One region of the Metabacillus sediminilitoris genome, then DNA from elsewhere that is predicted to be linked to it. Evidence: a T-box and tRNA genes for the amino acid it is inferred to sense, from the RefSeq annotation. Region 1 holds a T-box; the other regions hold tRNA genes.

Evidence for each region. The T-box of region 1 lies ahead of tyrS (tyrosine--tRNA ligase). A T-box ahead of a tRNA ligase gene usually reads a tRNA of that ligase, here a tRNA-Tyr.
Region 2: it has a tRNA-Tyr gene. The T-box ahead of tyrS (tyrosine--tRNA ligase) is inferred to sense a tRNA for this amino acid. The anticodon was not compared.
Region 3: it has a tRNA-Tyr gene. The T-box ahead of tyrS (tyrosine--tRNA ligase) is inferred to sense a tRNA for this amino acid. The anticodon was not compared.

What each region holds. Positions count from the first base shown of each region.
Region 1 covers NZ_CP046266.1:4,376,533-4,382,232, reverse strand. The annotation lists gene GMB29_RS21085 (transglycosylase domain-containing protein) at 1-1,658, opposite strand, end outside; T-box leader at 1,791-2,009, shown strand; gene tyrS (tyrosine--tRNA ligase) at 2,078-3,337, shown strand; gene GMB29_RS21075 (RNA polymerase alpha subunit C-terminal domain-containing protein) at 3,514-3,807, opposite strand; gene rpsD (30S ribosomal protein S4) at 4,197-4,799, opposite strand; gene GMB29_RS21065 (sensor domain-containing diguanylate cyclase) at 5,153-5,700, shown strand, end outside.
Region 2 covers NZ_CP046266.1:618,564-624,263, forward strand. The annotation lists rRNA gene GMB29_RS03225 (23S ribosomal RNA) at 171-3,100, shown strand; rRNA gene rrf (5S ribosomal RNA) at 3,178-3,293, shown strand; tRNA gene GMB29_RS03235 (tRNA-Glu) at 3,337-3,411, shown strand; tRNA gene GMB29_RS03240 (tRNA-Val) at 3,427-3,502, shown strand; tRNA gene GMB29_RS03245 (tRNA-Thr) at 3,545-3,620, shown strand; tRNA gene GMB29_RS03250 (tRNA-Ala) at 3,657-3,729, shown strand; tRNA gene GMB29_RS03255 (tRNA-Ser) at 3,738-3,830, shown strand; tRNA gene GMB29_RS03260 (tRNA-Met) at 3,851-3,927, shown strand; tRNA gene GMB29_RS03265 (tRNA-Asp) at 4,004-4,080, shown strand; tRNA gene GMB29_RS03270 (tRNA-Phe) at 4,134-4,206, shown strand; tRNA gene GMB29_RS03275 (tRNA-Tyr) at 4,247-4,330, shown strand; tRNA gene GMB29_RS03280 (tRNA-Trp) at 4,338-4,411, shown strand; tRNA gene GMB29_RS03285 (tRNA-His) at 4,423-4,498, shown strand; tRNA gene GMB29_RS03290 (tRNA-Gln) at 4,778-4,852, shown strand; tRNA gene GMB29_RS03295 (tRNA-Cys) at 4,862-4,935, shown strand; tRNA gene GMB29_RS03300 (tRNA-Gly) at 4,948-5,021, shown strand; tRNA gene GMB29_RS03305 (tRNA-Ile) at 5,152-5,228, shown strand; tRNA gene GMB29_RS03310 (tRNA-Asn) at 5,240-5,314, shown strand; tRNA gene GMB29_RS03315 (tRNA-Ser) at 5,318-5,408, shown strand; tRNA gene GMB29_RS03320 (tRNA-Arg) at 5,420-5,493, shown strand.
Region 3 covers NZ_CP046266.1:177,992-183,691, forward strand. The annotation lists rRNA gene GMB29_RS00960 (23S ribosomal RNA) at 1-1,720, shown strand, start outside; rRNA gene rrf (5S ribosomal RNA) at 1,843-1,958, shown strand; tRNA gene GMB29_RS00970 (tRNA-Asn) at 1,969-2,043, shown strand; tRNA gene GMB29_RS00975 (tRNA-Thr) at 2,046-2,118, shown strand; tRNA gene GMB29_RS00980 (tRNA-Glu) at 2,140-2,214, shown strand; tRNA gene GMB29_RS00985 (tRNA-Val) at 2,231-2,306, shown strand; tRNA gene GMB29_RS00990 (tRNA-Thr) at 2,314-2,386, shown strand; tRNA gene GMB29_RS00995 (tRNA-Tyr) at 2,402-2,485, shown strand; tRNA gene GMB29_RS01000 (tRNA-Gln) at 2,652-2,726, shown strand; tRNA gene GMB29_RS01005 (tRNA-Lys) at 2,863-2,935, shown strand; tRNA gene GMB29_RS01010 (tRNA-Gly) at 2,942-3,016, shown strand; tRNA gene GMB29_RS01015 (tRNA-Ala) at 3,027-3,099, shown strand; gene sigW (RNA polymerase sigma factor SigW) at 3,384-3,947, shown strand; gene GMB29_RS01025 (anti-sigma factor family protein) at 3,960-4,571, shown strand; gene cdaA (diadenylate cyclase CdaA) at 4,874-5,695, shown strand; gene GMB29_RS01035 (CdaR family protein) at 5,688-5,700, shown strand, end outside.

The sequences.
Region 1 (5,700 bases):
TCTTCAACTGTTACTCCTGATGATCCTAAACTATGTGAAGGATATAAACTATCAGGAATTTGGGAGATACCCATCTTTTCTAAATAAGATGCTGGGTTTTTATTTATCACAGACATAAATGTTTTTACAGCTGGAATATTATATGAATATTTCAATGCCGTTCTTGCACTTGTTAAGCCATGATAGCTTCCACCACTGTTTTTTGGACTGTAGCCATTTATTGTGTAAGGTACATCCGCAATAACTGAACCTGGCTGCACTAGCCCTAATTCCAAAGCAGGTGCATATACGAGCAATGGTTTCATCGTTGATCCATTTTGGCGGACAGCATTTGTTGCATGGTTAAGATTTTCACGCTCAAAATCTCGGCCGCCCACAAAACTAATGATTTTTCCAGTACTATTTTCAATTAAAACCCCACCGGCTTCAACAGGCTCCTGGATCGTAATCGTTTCTCCTGTATCTGGGTCTTTTATTTGTTCTGGTTTATCACTGCCATAATATTCATACTGGGCAACGACATCTTGCATTTTATCGTATATATCTTTATGAATTGTCGTATGAATACGATAGCCATTATGTCTGATCTCATTGTCTGCTAAAGCCCTGTATTGGTTATAAAGAACATCATCTTTATCCAATTCATCTTCCGTGTAACCATCCTCCGTAGCGAGTTGGAGCATAATGATTTGTTTAGCACGATCCTCAATCTCGTAAGTTAAATATGGGTATTGGTCAATTGAAGAAGGCTTTTTATCAGTTAAGTTTGCACGTATATCATAAGTAAGTGCGGCTTTGTATTCTTCTTCAGTTATATATCCACCACTATACATTCGTTTTAATACGGTTTTCATTCTGTTAATACCTGGATCAAGGTTTTCTTTTACAGCCCCGCCCTTATTAGAGAATGGAGTGTATCCGAAAGGACTTTGGGGTAAACCTGCAATAAAAGCTGATTGTGGGATATTTAAATCTTTCGCTTCCACACCGAAGATACCCTTTGCAGCGGCCTGAACGCCAGCTATATTTCGGCCGTTTGAATTACGGCCAAAATCAGTAACATTTAAATACGCTTCGATAATTTCATCCTTTTCAAAGAATTTTTCTAGCCTTAATGCGAGAAGAATTTCCTTTGCTTTACGATCAAATGAAACCTCATTTGTTAAAATCTGATTTTTAATCAATTGTTGTGTCAAGGTACTTCCACCAGTCTTGACAGCAGCATTTGTAAATTCTTGAAATAATGCACGCATAATTGCTTTAGGCACAACCCCATCATGCTCATAAAAAAGTTCGTCTTCAGTTGCAATGACAGCATGAATGACATGTTGTGAAACATCTTCTAATTTTACCTCTTCACGTTCAATGTCAGCATTTATTTTTCCTAACAATACATTGTTTGCAAAAAATACTTGTGATGTTTCTTCATAATTGTAAATATCGTTTTTCATAACATTGTATGAACGAATTGGTTCGTCTTTTACTAATGAAGCGAAATACCCGGCTCCTACACCTCCGGCAAAACATAAACCAATGAGGCCAATAATAAAGAATAATAAGAGCAGACTTCCAATTACACTGTATGAAATTCGGAAACCTCTTATTATATCTTTGTTAAAAGGTGAGAAACGCCTAAGTTTTTCTTCCTTTTTTTTCATTATTTCAATCCCCCCGAATCTTACCTATTATACCATATGAGAACGCATATTTTGTATGGTTTTGTCAATCTATGTATTACCATTGACATTAGGTAGAATTTATGGTTAAAATGCTTGTAACAACATTAATACGTTATTGCTAAGATTGGGTTCAGTAGTGGAGATCTCCCTATTATAGAGAGCTGATGGTCGGTGGAAATCAGCATATAGATACTCCGTGAATTACGTCCATGAGCTTCTTTTTCGAAAGGGTGAGCCTAGTAGAAAAAGACGGTTTAACCGTTAAATTGCCGAGCGAGGATTTTAAGTTAATCCTAAGTAGGGTGGTACCGCGAATAATTCGCCCCTTCAGTTTTGAAGGGGCTTTTTGTTGTTCATTTTTCCTACTGAACGTTAATACAAAAAAAGGAGATAAAAGGATGAGTGAATTATTAAATGATTTACAATTTAGAGGTCTTGTAAATCAAGTAACAGATGAAGAAGGTTTGACGAAAATACTTGAGGAAGAAAAAATAAAGTTATATGCAGGCTTTGACCCAACGGCAGATAGTCTTCATATTGGTCATTTATTGCCAATCTTAACACTTAAAAGATTCCAACTGCATGGCCATCACCCAATCGCTCTTGTTGGAGGTGCAACTGGACTAATAGGTGATCCAAGTGGTAAAAAAGCAGAACGTACACTGAATACAGCTGATATTGTACAAGAATGGTCTAATCGTATTAAGGGACAATTATCAAGATTTCTTGATTTTGATGCGGAAGTGAATCCTGCAATCATAGCAAACAACTTTGATTGGATTGGCAGCCTTGATGTCATTTCTTTCCTGCGTGATGTTGGAAAAAACTTCGGTATCAATTACATGCTAGCGAAAGACTCAGTTAAAACACGTATTGACTCTGGAATCTCATTTACCGAATTTAGTTATATGATTTTACAATCATTTGACTTTCTTAAACTTTATCAAAATAATGGATGTAAATTGCAAATTGGTGGAAGTGATCAGTGGGGAAATATTACATCTGGATTAGAGCTAATTCGTAAATCTGAAGAAAATTCAAAGGCTTATGGATTAACGATCCCGCTCGTTACAAAAGCAGATGGTACGAAATTTGGTAAAACAGAGGGTGGTGCGATTTGGTTAGATCGTGACAAAACATCGCCATATGAGTTCTACCAATTCTGGATTAATACGGATGATCGCGATGTAATTAAATATTTGAAATATTTTACATTCTTATCACAACAGGAAATTGAGCAATTTGAACAAGAAGTGAGTTCTGCTCCAGAAAAACGCTTAGCTCAAAAAGCACTTGCAGAAGAAATGACAAAACTAGTTCATGGGGAAGAATCTTTGCAACAAGCAATTAAGATTACAGCTGCACTTTTTAGTGGAGATATTAAAGAACTAACTGGCAATGAAATATTAGAGGGCTTTAAAGATGTACCGTCTACAAAAATTGAAGAGGCTGAAATTGGCTTAATTGATCTCCTTATTCAGGCGAAAATTGCACCATCAAAACGTCAAGCACGTGAAGATATTACAAATGGTGCCATTTATATAAATGGTGAACGTGTTCAAGATTTAGAAAAAGTGATTGCTAATCAAGATAAAATTGATGGACAGTTTACGGTAATTCGAAGAGGGAAGAAGAAGTATTTTCTAATTCGATTCTAATTTCAGGGAATACATGCAAATTCCAGAACAACAAAATAAGTTGTTTTGTGCAGTCGAGAAAATGCAAAATAGCATATGCCAAAACAATCCATTAGTATATAAAAGTAAAAAGCTTGGATATAATATCCAAGCTTTTTACTTTTATGTTTTCAATAATGGTTAATCTGTCTTAGTGTTTAAGATTTGAATGATAATCCATTTTCTTTCAAAGCAGTCCTAAGTTTAGGTAAAAATGCTGGTCCCATACCGTGAAGTTTCAAAATCTCTTTCTCACTATATGTTGATAACAGGTGTAAAGAAGTTATTCCGTTGTGTTCCAATGCTCGTCTTGCTGGTGCAGAGAGTAATGAAAGAAATCCATTTTCAGGCTTGCGTTTTTGCTCACAAGTCGGACAGGTTGGACAATCACTGCTTTTATAATATTTATGACCTTTATTGCAGGTCTTTAAATTTTTTTCTGAAGTTGTCATATTAAAATTAAATGTCTCCTTTCTTTACCTCAGGCACCTTACCACATTCCAGTATGTATATTTTTGAGAATACTTCGCTAACTAATCATTTCACTATCCCATATTGTAATAGTAACAGAAAATGACACTTCTATGAAAATACTATACAACACAGTGACAATATCAATTGTCACAATGACGTTTTTTAATGTATATGCGAGTGTTTTCCTATTAATAAAATCAATAATTAGTGAGATAACAATGTTTTAAGTGCTAAAACCACAATAAGGTTTGACCAGAACGTAATTGCGATCGACAAAATCGGGACTGCTTAACCAATATCGATTTTCTTTTTTTATAAACTCTCTATAACAAAAAAAATCCTAGCCATAAGGCCAGGACTTTTTTTATTAACGTGAGTAGAACTCAACGATAAGAGCTTCGTTAATTTCAGCAGGTAATTCAGAACGTTCTGGTAAACGAGTGAAAGTACCTTCTAATTTATCTGCGTCGAAAGTTAGGTAATCAGGTACGAAGTTGTTTACTTCGATTGCTTCCTTAACGATGTCAAGGTTGCGAGATTTTTCACGTAAAGTAATTGTTTGACCTGGTTTTACTTGGTATGATGGGATATCTACACGTCCACCATCAACAAGAATATGACCATGGTTAACGATTTGACGAGCTTGACGGCGAGTACGCGCTAAACCTAAACGGTAAACAACATTGTCAAGACGTGATTCAAGAAGAACCATGAAGTTCTCACCATGTTTACCAGCGATTTTGCCAGCTTTATCAAATAGATTACGGAATTGGCGCTCATTTACACCATACATATGACGAAGTTTTTGCTTCTCTTGTAATTGTAAACCGTACTCAGAAAGCTTTTTACGTTGTCCTGGACCATGTTGTCCTGGAGCGTAAGGACGCTTTTCTAATTCTTTACCTGTACCACTTAATGAAATACCTAAACGACGAGAGAGTTTCCAGCTTGAGCCTGTATAACGAGCCATGCTAACTCCTCCTTTATGTTTTTATTTTGCATAAAATAAAAACCAAACTGATTGGACAATTATGCACATTTTGTTTTCATGTATCCTCGCTCCAGCAGCATAGAGTTACTCGATACACCTCCTAGCATTAAGGGGAACAAAATGAAATCAAAACTGCTACATCAATAGGCTGCATATTTTATACACAACGAACATTATATGTTTTAATATGTATAATGTCAAGATGGTTAGTGTTTTTTATTTATTGATTGATTTATTTATTAATAGTAAGAAAACTCTTATAGTTTCTCTCAAAAAGTAGGTTTTATGATATAATGTTATAAGGATTTTGTCATTTAATAGTGGGTGAAAAAATGGGTGGTCAATCAGTTGATAGTGTGGTTAAAAGTAAACTTTATGAATTGTTAAGTAATCAACTATACCGATATTCAATTAACGAAATAATTGAAAAGCTTATAGATGTTCTAAAAAGTGGGCTGAATATTAGCCATGCAGTTTTTTATACATATAACAAGCAATTAGATTACCTTACACCTTTTAATGAAAGGTGTCCAATTAAGTCTTTGCCACAGGACCTTCATGAAGGAAAATTATCTTCTTTTGGAGAATTTGATTACATACCATTATTTCAAAATGAAACGATTTTTGCTTTGATCGAGCTAAAAGGATTAGATAGAAGTCGCTTTCCTAGTGCTTCTTTAGATGAAATAGTGAAAGCTTGTACATTTTTTCACGCGTGTATTTCACAATTTTTGCTAATTACACAAAAAGGAAGAAAATTTGAACAGCTATATCTTTTGACTGAAAAATTCCATTCGCTTATGAATAAAGATCATGTGCTTGCAGAGCTAATAACAACATTAAAAACCATGTATTCTGATTATCTTTTCTACTTATTTTT
Region 2 (5,700 bases), 1.8 Mb from region 1:
AGGATCGCCTGCTAAAGGCGCCACGTCCTGTGGCAACGCATGCGTTTGCACATCCTGTGCTTTGTTCCTTGAAAACTAGATAACGATAACAATTCAAGTAATTCACTGAGTTTAAAGCTTAGTTTAGTGATTCTCTTAATAATGATTAAAATGACATTTATAATGTCAAAGGTTAAGTTGTTAAGGGCGCACGGTGGATGCCTTGGCACTAGGAGCCGATGAAGGACGGTACTAACACCGATATGCTTCGGGGAGCTGTAAGTAAGCTTTGATCCGGAGATTTCCGAATGGGGGAACCCACTGCTCGTAATGGAGTAGTATTTTCACCTGAATACATAGGGTGATAAAGGCAGACCCGGGGAACTGAAACATCTAAGTACCCGGAGGAAGAGAAAGCAAACGCGATTTCCCAAGTAGCGGCGAGCGAAACGGAATTAGCCCAAACCAAGAGGCTTGCCTCTTGGGGTTGTAGGACACTCTATACGGAGTTACAAAGGAACGGAGTAAATGAAGAGGTCTGGAAAGGCCCGTCAAAGAAGGTAACAACCCTGTAGTTGAAACTTCGTTCCCTCCAGAGTGGATCCTGAGTACGGCGGGACACGTGAAATCCCGTCGGAAGCAGGGAGGACCATCTCCCAAGGCTAAATACTCCCTAGTGACCGATAGTGAACCAGTACCGTGAGGGAAAGGTGAAAAGCACCCCGGAAGGGGAGTGAAAGAGATCCTGAAACCGTGTGCCTACAAGTAGTCAAAGCCCGTTAATGGGTAATGGCGTGCCTTTTGTAGAATGAACCGGCGAGTTACGATCCCGTGCAAGGTTAAGTTGATGAGACGGAGCCGCAGCGAAAGCGAGTCTGAATAGGGCGAAAGAGTACGTGGTCGTAGACCCGAAACCAGGTGATCTACCCATGTCCAGGGTGAAGTTCAGGTAACACTGAATGGAGGCCCGAACCCACGCACGTTGAAAAGTGCGGGGATGAGGTGTGGGTAGCGGAGAAATTCCAATCGAACTTGGAGATAGCTGGTTCTCTCCGAAATAGCTTTAGGGCTAGCCTTGAAATTGAGAGTCTTGGAGGTAGAGCACTGATTGGACTAGGGGCCCCCATCGGGTTACCGAATTCAGTCAAACTCCGAATGCCAAAGACTTATGTTCAGGAGTCAGACTGCGAGTGATAAGATCCGTAGTCAAGAGGGAAACAGCCCAGACCACCAGCTAAGGTCCCAAAGTATACGTTAAGTGGAAAAGGATGTGGAGTTGCTTAGACAACCAGGATGTTGGCTTAGAAGCAGCCACCATTTAAAGAGTGCGTAATAGCTCACTGGTCGAGTGACTCTGCGCCGAAAATGTACCGGGGCTAAACGTATCACCGAAGCTGTGGATTGTTCTTACGAACAATGGTAGGAGAGCGTTCTAAGGGCTGTGAAGCTAGACCGGAAGGACTAGTGGAGCGCTTAGAAGTGAGAATGCCGGTATGAGTAGCGAAAGAGGGGTGAGAATCCCCTCCACCGAATGCCTAAGGTTTCCTGAGGAAGGCTCGTCCGCTCAGGGTTAGTCGGGACCTAAGCCGAGGCCGAAAGGCGTAGGCGATGGACAACAGGTTGAAATTCCTGTACCACCTCCTCACCATTTGAGCAATGGGGGGACGCAGAAGGATAGGGTAAGCGCGCTGTTGGATTAGCGCGTCCAAGCAGTTAGGCTGACAACGAGGCAAATCCCGTTGTCGCAAAGGCTGAGCTGTGATGGCGAGGGAAATATAGTACCGAAGTTCCTGATTCCACACTGCCAAGAAAAGCCTCTAGCGAGGTGAGAGGTGCCCGTACCGCAAACCGACACAGGTAGGCGAGGAGAGAATCCTAAGGTGAGCGAGAGAACTCTCGTTAAGGAACTCGGCAAAATGACCCCGTAACTTCGGGAGAAGGGGTGCTTTTTCAGGGCTTGCCCTGCGAAAAGCCGCAGTGAATAGGCCCAGGCGACTGTTTAGCAAAAACACAGGTCTCTGCGAAGCCGCAAGGCGAAGTATAGGGGCTGACGCCTGCCCGGTGCTGGAAGGTTAAGGGGAGAGGTTAGCGCAAGCGAAGCTTTGAACCGAAGCCCCAGTAAACGGCGGCCGTAACTATAACGGTCCTAAGGTAGCGAAATTCCTTGTCGGGTAAGTTCCGACCCGCACGAAAGGCGTAACGATCTGGGCACTGTCTCAACGAGAGACTCGGTGAAATTATAGTACCTGTGAAGATGCAGGTTACCCGCGACAGGACGGAAAGACCCCGTGGAGCTTTACTGTAGCCTGATATTGAATTTTGGTACAGCTTGTACAGGATAGGTAGGAGCCTGAGAAGCCGGAGCGCTAGCTTCGGTGGAGGCGTCGGTGGGATACTACCCTGGCTGTATTGAAATTCTAACCCGCAGCCCTTATCGGGCTGGGAGACAGTGTCAGGTGGGCAGTTTGACTGGGGCGGTCGCCTCCTAAAATGTAACGGAGGCGCCCAAAGGTTCCCTCAGAATGGTTGGAAATCATTCGTAGAGTGTAAAGGCACAAGGGAGCTTGACTGCGAGACCTACAAGTCGAGCAGGGACGAAAGTCGGGCTTAGTGATCCGGTGGTTCCGCATGGAAGGGCCATCGCTCAACGGATAAAAGCTACCCCGGGGATAACAGGCTTATCTCCCCCAAGAGTCCACATCGACGGGGAGGTTTGGCACCTCGATGTCGGCTCATCGCATCCTGGGGCTGTAGTCGGTCCCAAGGGTTGGGCTGTTCGCCCATTAAAGCGGTACGCGAGCTGGGTTCAGAACGTCGTGAGACAGTTCGGTCCCTATCCGTCGTGGGCGTAGGAAATTTGAGAGGAGCTGTCCTTAGTACGAGAGGACCGGGATGGACGCACCGCTGGTGTACCAGTTGTCTTGCCAAAGGCATAGCTGGGTAGCTATGTGCGGAAGGGATAAGTGCTGAAAGCATCTAAGCATGAAGCCCCCCTCAAGATGAGATTTCCCATAGCGCAAGCTAGTAAGATCCCTGAAAGATGATCAGGTTGATAGGTCAGAGGTGGAAGCGCGGTGACGTGTGGAGCTGACTGATACTAATCGATCGAGGACTTAACCTAATATATATGCGTTAAACAAAGTGAATTGAATTGTGAATCGTTATCTAGTTTTGAAGGAACAACCTTCAAACTAAATGTCTGGTGACGATGGCGAAGAGGTCACACCCGTTCCCATGCCGAACACGGAAGTTAAGCTCTTCAGCGCCGATGGTAGTTAGGGGTTTCCCCTTGTGAGAGTAGGACGTTGCCAGGCAAAAGCCCCTTAGTTGGGGCTATTATTTTGTCAATTTATAATTGGCCCGTTGGTCAAGCGGTTAAGACACCGCCCTTTCACGGCGGTAACACGGGTTCGAATCCCGTACGGGTCACCATTTACACCTTTCATTGGAGGATTAGCTCAGCTGGGAGAGCATCTGCCTTACAAGCAGAGGGTCGGCGGTTCGATCCCGTCATCCTCCACCATTATTAAGTACAAATAAATTAATTCAACAATATTTTAATTATGCCGGTGTAGCTCAATTGGTAGAGCAACTGACTTGTAATCAGTAGGTTGGGGGTTCAAGTCCTCTCGCCGGCACCATTTTTCTTAATGGAGAATTTGGATATTCTAATTTATGGGGCCTTAGCTCAGCTGGGAGAGCGCCTGCTTTGCACGCAGGAGGTCAGCGGTTCGATCCCGCTAGGCTCCACTTATGATGGAGGAATACCCAAGTCCGGCTGAAGGGATCGGTCTTGAAAACCGACAGGGGTGTCAAAGCCCGCGGGGGTTCGAATCCCCCTTCCTCCTCCATAATTAATTCTCTTTATTGTCGCGGGGTGGAGCAGTCCGGTAGCTCGTCGGGCTCATAACCCGAAGGTCGCAGGTTCAAATCCTGTCCCCGCAACCAATTTTAGTTGACGATGCTACGTTGGTTATTCTTCTTAGCGAGGAAACATAGTAGTGCTGTTAAGTGGAACCAAAATGGTCCGGTAGTTCAGTTGGTTAGAATGCCTGCCTGTCACGCAGGAGGTCGCGGGTTCGAGTCCCGTCCGGACCGCCATTTTATTCCAGTAGGAGTAACAACTACTAATGACATGGAAATAGATTGTGTGTGGCTCGGTAGCTCAGTCGGTAGAGCAATGGACTGAAAATCCATGTGTCGGCGGTTCGATTCCGTCCCGAGCCACCTTTAAACATAATCTGATTTGTATTCTTCTAAATCATATGGAGGGGTAGCGAAGTGGCTAAACGCGGCGGACTGTAAATCCGCTCCTTAGGGTTCGGCAGTTCGAATCTGCCCCCCTCCACCATTTTAATAGGGGCATAGTTTAACGGTAGAATAGAGGTCTCCAAAACCTTTGATGTGGGTTCGATTCCTACTGCCCCTGCCAATTTTATAATGGCGATTGTGGCGAAGTGGTTAACGCATCGGATTGTGGTTCCGACATTCGTGGGTTCGATTCCCATCAGTCGCCCCATTTTTTATTAGAGGGAATAGGTTTCAATTAGCGCTACACATAAGAGTTGTTAGAAAGAAAAATTTGATGAAATTGTACAGATTTTATTAAGTTTTAAAATTGACTTGGTAGTGACTATTTCCTAGAAGAATAACTATCTTGCGGGTTTTGCATGCTAGAATAGTTTTTTTAAATAAAGGCGATACTGAGTGAGTAGTTTTTATCTTGCTTTAAAGTATACTTAGTAGTCGACGATATTTCGTGCAGCATATTCTGGAAGTTTTGCATGAAGCTAATCAATGGGCTATAGCCAAGCGGTAAGGCAACGGACTTTGACTCCGTCATTCGTTGGTTCGAATCCAGCTAGCCCAGCCATATTTATAAGGCATCATAGCCAAGTGGTAAGGCAGAGGTCTGCAAAACCTTTATCCCCGGTTCAAATCCGGGTGGTGCCTCCAATATTTCGATATGCGGGTGTAGTTTAGTGGTAAAACCTCAGCCTTCCAAGCTGATGATGAGGGTTCGATTCCCTTCACCCGCTCCAAAATGTGAAATGCGTAGGCGACTGTTCAGCTTTGAGAGACGATGGAGAGCTGGTCATGCAAATCCTGGTTTTGGATTTGTGGGAACAGATCGAAGCGGCCGAAAAGCTAGGAGCCGAAGCTAGACAAAATGGGCCTATAGCTCAGCTGGTTAGAGCGCACGCCTGATAAGCGTGAGGTCGATGGTTCGAGTCCATTTAGGCCCACCATTTTATTTTATTCCGCAGTAGCTCAGTGGTAGAGCTATCGGCTGTTAACCGATCGGTCGTAGGTTCGAGTCCTACCTGCGGAGCCATATGGGGAAGTACTCAAGTGGCTGAAGAGGCGCCCCTGCTAAGGGTGTAGGTCGTGTAAGCGGCGCGAGGGTTCAAATCCCTCCTTCTCCGCCATATTATTTCATGCGCCTTTAGCTCAGCAGGATAGAGCAACAGCCTTCTAAGCTGTCGGTCAGAGGTTCGAATCCTCTAAGGCGCGTAGTCTCTAGAAATCTTAATTTTGTCCTACTATATTAAAAGCGATTGCTATAAAGCAATCGCTTTTTTAATTTGTTTATTTTCATTGTCTCTCAAAAGTCATTTTACCAGCTTTCTGCCTCCAATATTTCACAGAAGTTGAGTGACATGAATTATTATTGTATAATGAAAATTAGATTCATACTTTTCTAAAAATTAGGCGGTGATT
Region 3 (5,700 bases), 1.4 Mb from region 1:
TTGTTCTTACGAACAATGGTAGGAGAGCGTTCTAAGGGCTGTGAAGCTAGACCGGAAGGACTAGTGGAGCGCTTAGAAGTGAGAATGCCGGTATGAGTAGCGAAAGAGGGGTGAGAATCCCCTCCACCGAATGCCTAAGGTTTCCTGAGGAAGGCTCGTCCGCTCAGGGTTAGTCGGGACCTAAGCCGAGGCCGAAAGGCGTAGGCGATGGACAACAGGTTGAAATTCCTGTACCACCTCCTCACCATTTGAGCAATGGGGGGACGCAGAAGGATAGGGTAAGCGCGCTGTTGGATTAGCGCGTCCAAGCAGTTAGGCTGATAACGAGGCAAATCCCGTTGTCGTAAAGGCTGAGCTGTGATGGCGAGGGAAATATAGTACCGAAGTTCCTGATTCCACACTGCCAAGAAAAGCCTCTAGCGAGGTGAGAGGTGCCCGTACCGCAAACCGACACAGGTAGGCGAGGAGAGAATCCTAAGGTGAGCGAGAGAACTCTCGTTAAGGAACTCGGCAAAATGACCCCGTAACTTCGGGAGAAGGGGTGCTTTTTCAGGGCTTGCCCTGCGAAAAGCCGCAGTGAATAGGCCCAGGCGACTGTTTAGCAAAAACACAGGTCTCTGCGAAGCCGCAAGGCGAAGTATAGGGGCTGACGCCTGCCCGGTGCTGGAAGGTTAAGGGGAGAGGTTAGCGCAAGCGAAGCTTTGAACCGAAGCCCCAGTAAACGGCGGCCGTAACTATAACGGTCCTAAGGTAGCGAAATTCCTTGTCGGGTAAGTTCCGACCCGCACGAAAGGCGTAACGATCTGGGCACTGTCTCAACGAGAGACTCGGTGAAATTATAGTACCTGTGAAGATGCAGGTTACCCGCGACAGGACGGAAAGACCCCGTGGAGCTTTACTGTAGCCTGATATTGAATTTTGGTACAGCTTGTACAGGATAGGTAGGAGCCTGAGAAGCCGGAGCGCTAGCTTCGGTGGAGGCGTCGGTGGGATACTACCCTGGCTGTATTGAAATTCTAACCCGCAGCCCTTATCGGGCTGGGAGACAGTGTCAGGTGGGCAGTTTGACTGGGGCGGTCGCCTCCTAAAATGTAACGGAGGCGCCCAAAGGTTCCCTCAGAATGGTTGGAAATCATTCGTAGAGTGTAAAGGCACAAGGGAGCTTGACTGCGAGACCTACAAGTCGAGCAGGGACGAAAGTCGGGCTTAGTGATCCGGTGGTTCCGCATGGAAGGGCCATCGCTCAACGGATAAAAGCTACCCCGGGGATAACAGGCTTATCTCCCCCAAGAGTCCACATCGACGGGGAGGTTTGGCACCTCGATGTCGGCTCATCGCATCCTGGGGCTGTAGTCGGTCCCAAGGGTTGGGCTGTTCGCCCATTAAAGCGGTACGCGAGCTGGGTTCAGAACGTCGTGAGACAGTTCGGTCCCTATCCGTCGTGGGCGTAGGAAATTTGAGAGGAGCTGTCCTTAGTACGAGAGGACCGGGATGGACGCACCGCTGGTGTACCAGTTGTCTTGCCAAAGGCATAGCTGGGTAGCTATGTGCGGAAGGGATAAGTGCTGAAAGCATCTAAGCATGAAGCCCCCCTCAAGATGAGATTTCCCATAGCGTAAGCTAGTAAGATCCCTGAAAGATGATCAGGTTGATAGGTCAGAGGTGGAAGCGCGGTGACGTGTGGAGCTGACTGATACTAATCGATCGAGGACTTAACCAAATTTATGCGTTAAAACAAAGTGAATGAATTGTGAATCGTTATCTAGTTTTGAAGGAATATAAAAGTACAAAAAACACTTGAAATATTCATGATAAATAGTATAATAATTCTTGTCGCAATTGTCTGGTGATGATGGCGAAGAGGTCACACCCGTTCCCATGCCGAACACGGAAGTTAAGCTCTTCAGCGCCGATGGTAGTTAGGGGTTTCCCCTTGTGAGAGTAGGACGTCGCCAGGCTATATAATATTCCGCAGTAGCTCAGTGGTAGAGCTATCGGCTGTTAACCGATCGGTCGTAGGTTCGAGTCCTACCTGCGGAGCCATTGCTTCCATAGCTCAGTTGGTAGAGCACTTCCATGGTAAGGAAGAGGTCACCGGTTCGAGCCCGGTTGGAAGCTTAGAAAAAGTATTATCATATTGGCCCGTTGGTCAAGCGGTTAAGACACCGCCCTTTCACGGCGGTAACACGGGTTCGAATCCCGTACGGGTCACCATTTACATCTTTAATATGGAGGATTAGCTCAGCTGGGAGAGCATCTGCCTTACAAGCAGAGGGTCGGCGGTTCGATCCCGTCATCCTCCACCATTTATTTGCCGGTGTAGCTCAATTGGTAGAGCAACTGACTTGTAATCAGTAGGTTGGGGGTTCAAGTCCTCTCGCCGGCACTGTTTCACATATATGGAGGGGTAGCGAAGTGGCTAAACGCGGCGGACTGTAAATCCGCTCCTTAGGGTTCGGCAGTTCGAATCTGCCCCCCTCCACCATTTAAATAGTAATATTCAATAAACGAATGAAAATGGGATCCATTTCATAATTTGTTTATTTTTGTTCTTCTTTAAAGGTTGGTTGTGAATATTTTCACTTTATATTGTTCATACTAATTTTTACATAATCGTTTTGATGGATAATAAATATTCTCTTGAAAATCATTGGGCTATAGCCAAGCGGTAAGGCAACGGACTTTGACTCCGTCATTCGTTGGTTCGAATCCAGCTAGCCCAGCCAATTTTAGAGCCATTAGCTCAGTCGGTAGAGCACGTTCGAATAAGCTGCGTAGCGAAACATCAGCGCACAAATCGAGTCGCTCCTTGAATAGTCCTTCTGAGATTTGGGCGCCATACTAAGAGTGTTTTGTAACTAAGAGCCATTAGCTCAGTCGGTAGAGCATCTGACTTTTAATCAGAGGGTCGAAGGTTCGAGTCCTTCATGGCTCATCATTTGCGGAAGTAGTTCAGTGGTAGAACACCACCTTGCCAAGGTGGGGGTCGCGGGTTCGAATCCCGTCTTCCGCTCCATAGGCAGCACGGGGCCTTAGCTCAGCTGGGAGAGCGCCTGCTTTGCACGCAGGAGGTCAGCGGTTCGATCCCGCTAGGCTCCATAATACAAAAAACCATAAACGAAAGTTTATGGTTTTTTTTGTATTTAGAACATTGACTGATATACGATACATATTTCTGTTTCAGTAAGTAATCCTACTTAGGGTTATGATTTTTAGGTGGTTATTGAAAATGTAAACTGATTTCTATTTATCATTAATATAAGATTGAAATTTTACCCCCTAAATCCACCAAAATTTGTTAAAATAATTTTATGTGAAAAAAATGAAACCTGAAGAAATCTTATACGTATATAAAGAGACCCGCAAGTGCGGAGGTATGTTAAATGGAAACGATTGTAAAAACTAGGATAAAGCAAGTTAAAAAAGGCGATCAAAATGCATTTGCTGAGATAGTTGATTTGTATAAAGATAAAATCTATCAGTTATGTTATCGAATGCTTGGAAATGCCCATGAAGCAGAAGATACTGCACAGGAAGCTTTTATACGTGCATATGTAAACATTCATACATATGATATGAATAAAAAGTTTTCTACATGGCTTTATCGAATCGCTACAAATCTTTCGATTGATCGAATTCGAAAAAAGAAACCAGATTATTTTTTAGATGCAGAAATAGCTGGAACTGAAGGTCTAACAATGTATTCCCAAGTCGCTGCAGATGTAGCATTACCTGAGGAAGAGCTTGAAACAATTGAACTCCAGCAAACGATTCAAAAGGAAATATTAAAGCTCCCTGATAAGTATCGATCGGTGATTGTCTTAAAGTATATAGATGAGCTATCATTGAAAGAAATTAGTGAAATACTAGACATACCAATAGGTACCGTAAAAACACGAATTCACAGAGGGAGAGAGGCCCTTAGAAAACAATTAAGGCATTTATAAAGAGGTGATACGATGAGCTGTTCTTCGGAATTTGTTCAGCTTTTGCATAAATATATGGATCATGAAGTAACTAGTGAGGAAGAAAAGAAGATAAAAGAACATCTACAAACTTGTAAGGAGTGTTATCAGCATTTTCACGAACTAGAAAAGACTGTAGCACTTGTAAAGAGCACATCTCATATTGAGGCTCCAATAGATTTTACAAAAGCAGTCATGGATAAACTTCCAAAGGAAAAACGAACTGTTTCATGGAAGAGATGGTTTAAAGGTCACCCATTATTAGCAGCAGCATCTATGTTTGTCTTACTTATGACAGGTAGTCTCTTTTCTGCATGGAATGAGGATCAGGATTTTAGCGTTTCGAAACAATCTAATTTGGTTGTGGAGAACAGTAAGGTTACTGTTCCTAAGGGAGAGGTAGTAAAAGGGGATGTTACTGTTAAAAATGGAGAATTAATAATCGAAGGTACGATCCAAGGAGATGTCACAGTCATTAATGGTGATAATTATCTTGCGCAAGCTGGTCAGGTAACAGGAGAGATCGAGGAAGTTGACGAGTTGTTTGAATGGTTATGGTACCATATAAAATCTATTTCTGAAGATGTTGTAGGTGTTTTTAGTTAAACTAAGGGTCATCGAAACGGTGACCTTTTTACATTTTAATAGGAAATGATATAATATGATAGTTATCAAACAACTATATTAAATATGGAGATGGGGTTAAAACTTCACTAAATTGATAAAAACCATCCTATTCTAAAAAATAGGCGAATCTGGTTAATGTGAATGATATGGAGTTTGCTTCTTTTAGGCGCCAAATTGAAGTGGATATTATTGAACGTATCTCCTTCATTTTCCATTGGTGGCGTTAAAACTCCAAAACCTTTTTTGGTAAAATAAGAGTGAAACTCATGGAGGACGAGTGAATGGGATATGAGGATATACCAATATTACATTACCTCGGCATAGCTGTTGATATTCTCCTTGTTTGGTACGTGATTTACAAATTAATTATGGTAGCAAGGGGAACAAAGGCTGTCCAGCTATTAAAAGGAATTACAGTGATAATTGTTGTACGCATGTTGAGTCAATACTTAGGTTTAAGTACATTACAGTGGTTAATGGATCAAGCCTTAACATGGGGATTTTTAGCCATTATTATCATTTTCCAGCCAGAGCTGCGAAGAGCATTGGAACAGCTAGGTAGAGGACGAATATTTACTCGAGGTGGTGTACCTGGAGAAGATGATTCGGATATAACTGTTGAAGCAATTATTAAGGCAACAGAATATATGGCTAAGCGACGTATTGGCGCATTAATGTCGATTGAAAAAGAAACAGGGATGAGCGATTACATAGAAACTGGGATACCTTTAAATTCAATGATTTCTTCGGAATTATTGATTAATATCTTTATTCCTAACACACCTCTTCATGATGGGGCAGTGATTATACATAAGAATATCATTGCAGCAGCAGGTTGTTATCTACCGCTTTCGGAAAGTCCGTTTATTTCAAAGGAGCTTGGTACAAGGCACCGGGCTGCTTTAGGGATTAGTGAGGTAACGGATAGTTTAACCATTATTGTTTCTGAAGAGACAGGCAGTATCTCTGCTGCGCGTAACAGTGAACTACATCGGGATCTATCTCAAGATGAATTAAGAGAGATTTTGCAAACTGAGTTAAATCATAGTCCAAAAGCTGTTTCCTCAAACCGTTGGCAATGGAGGGGAAAGAAAAATGGATAAGTTGA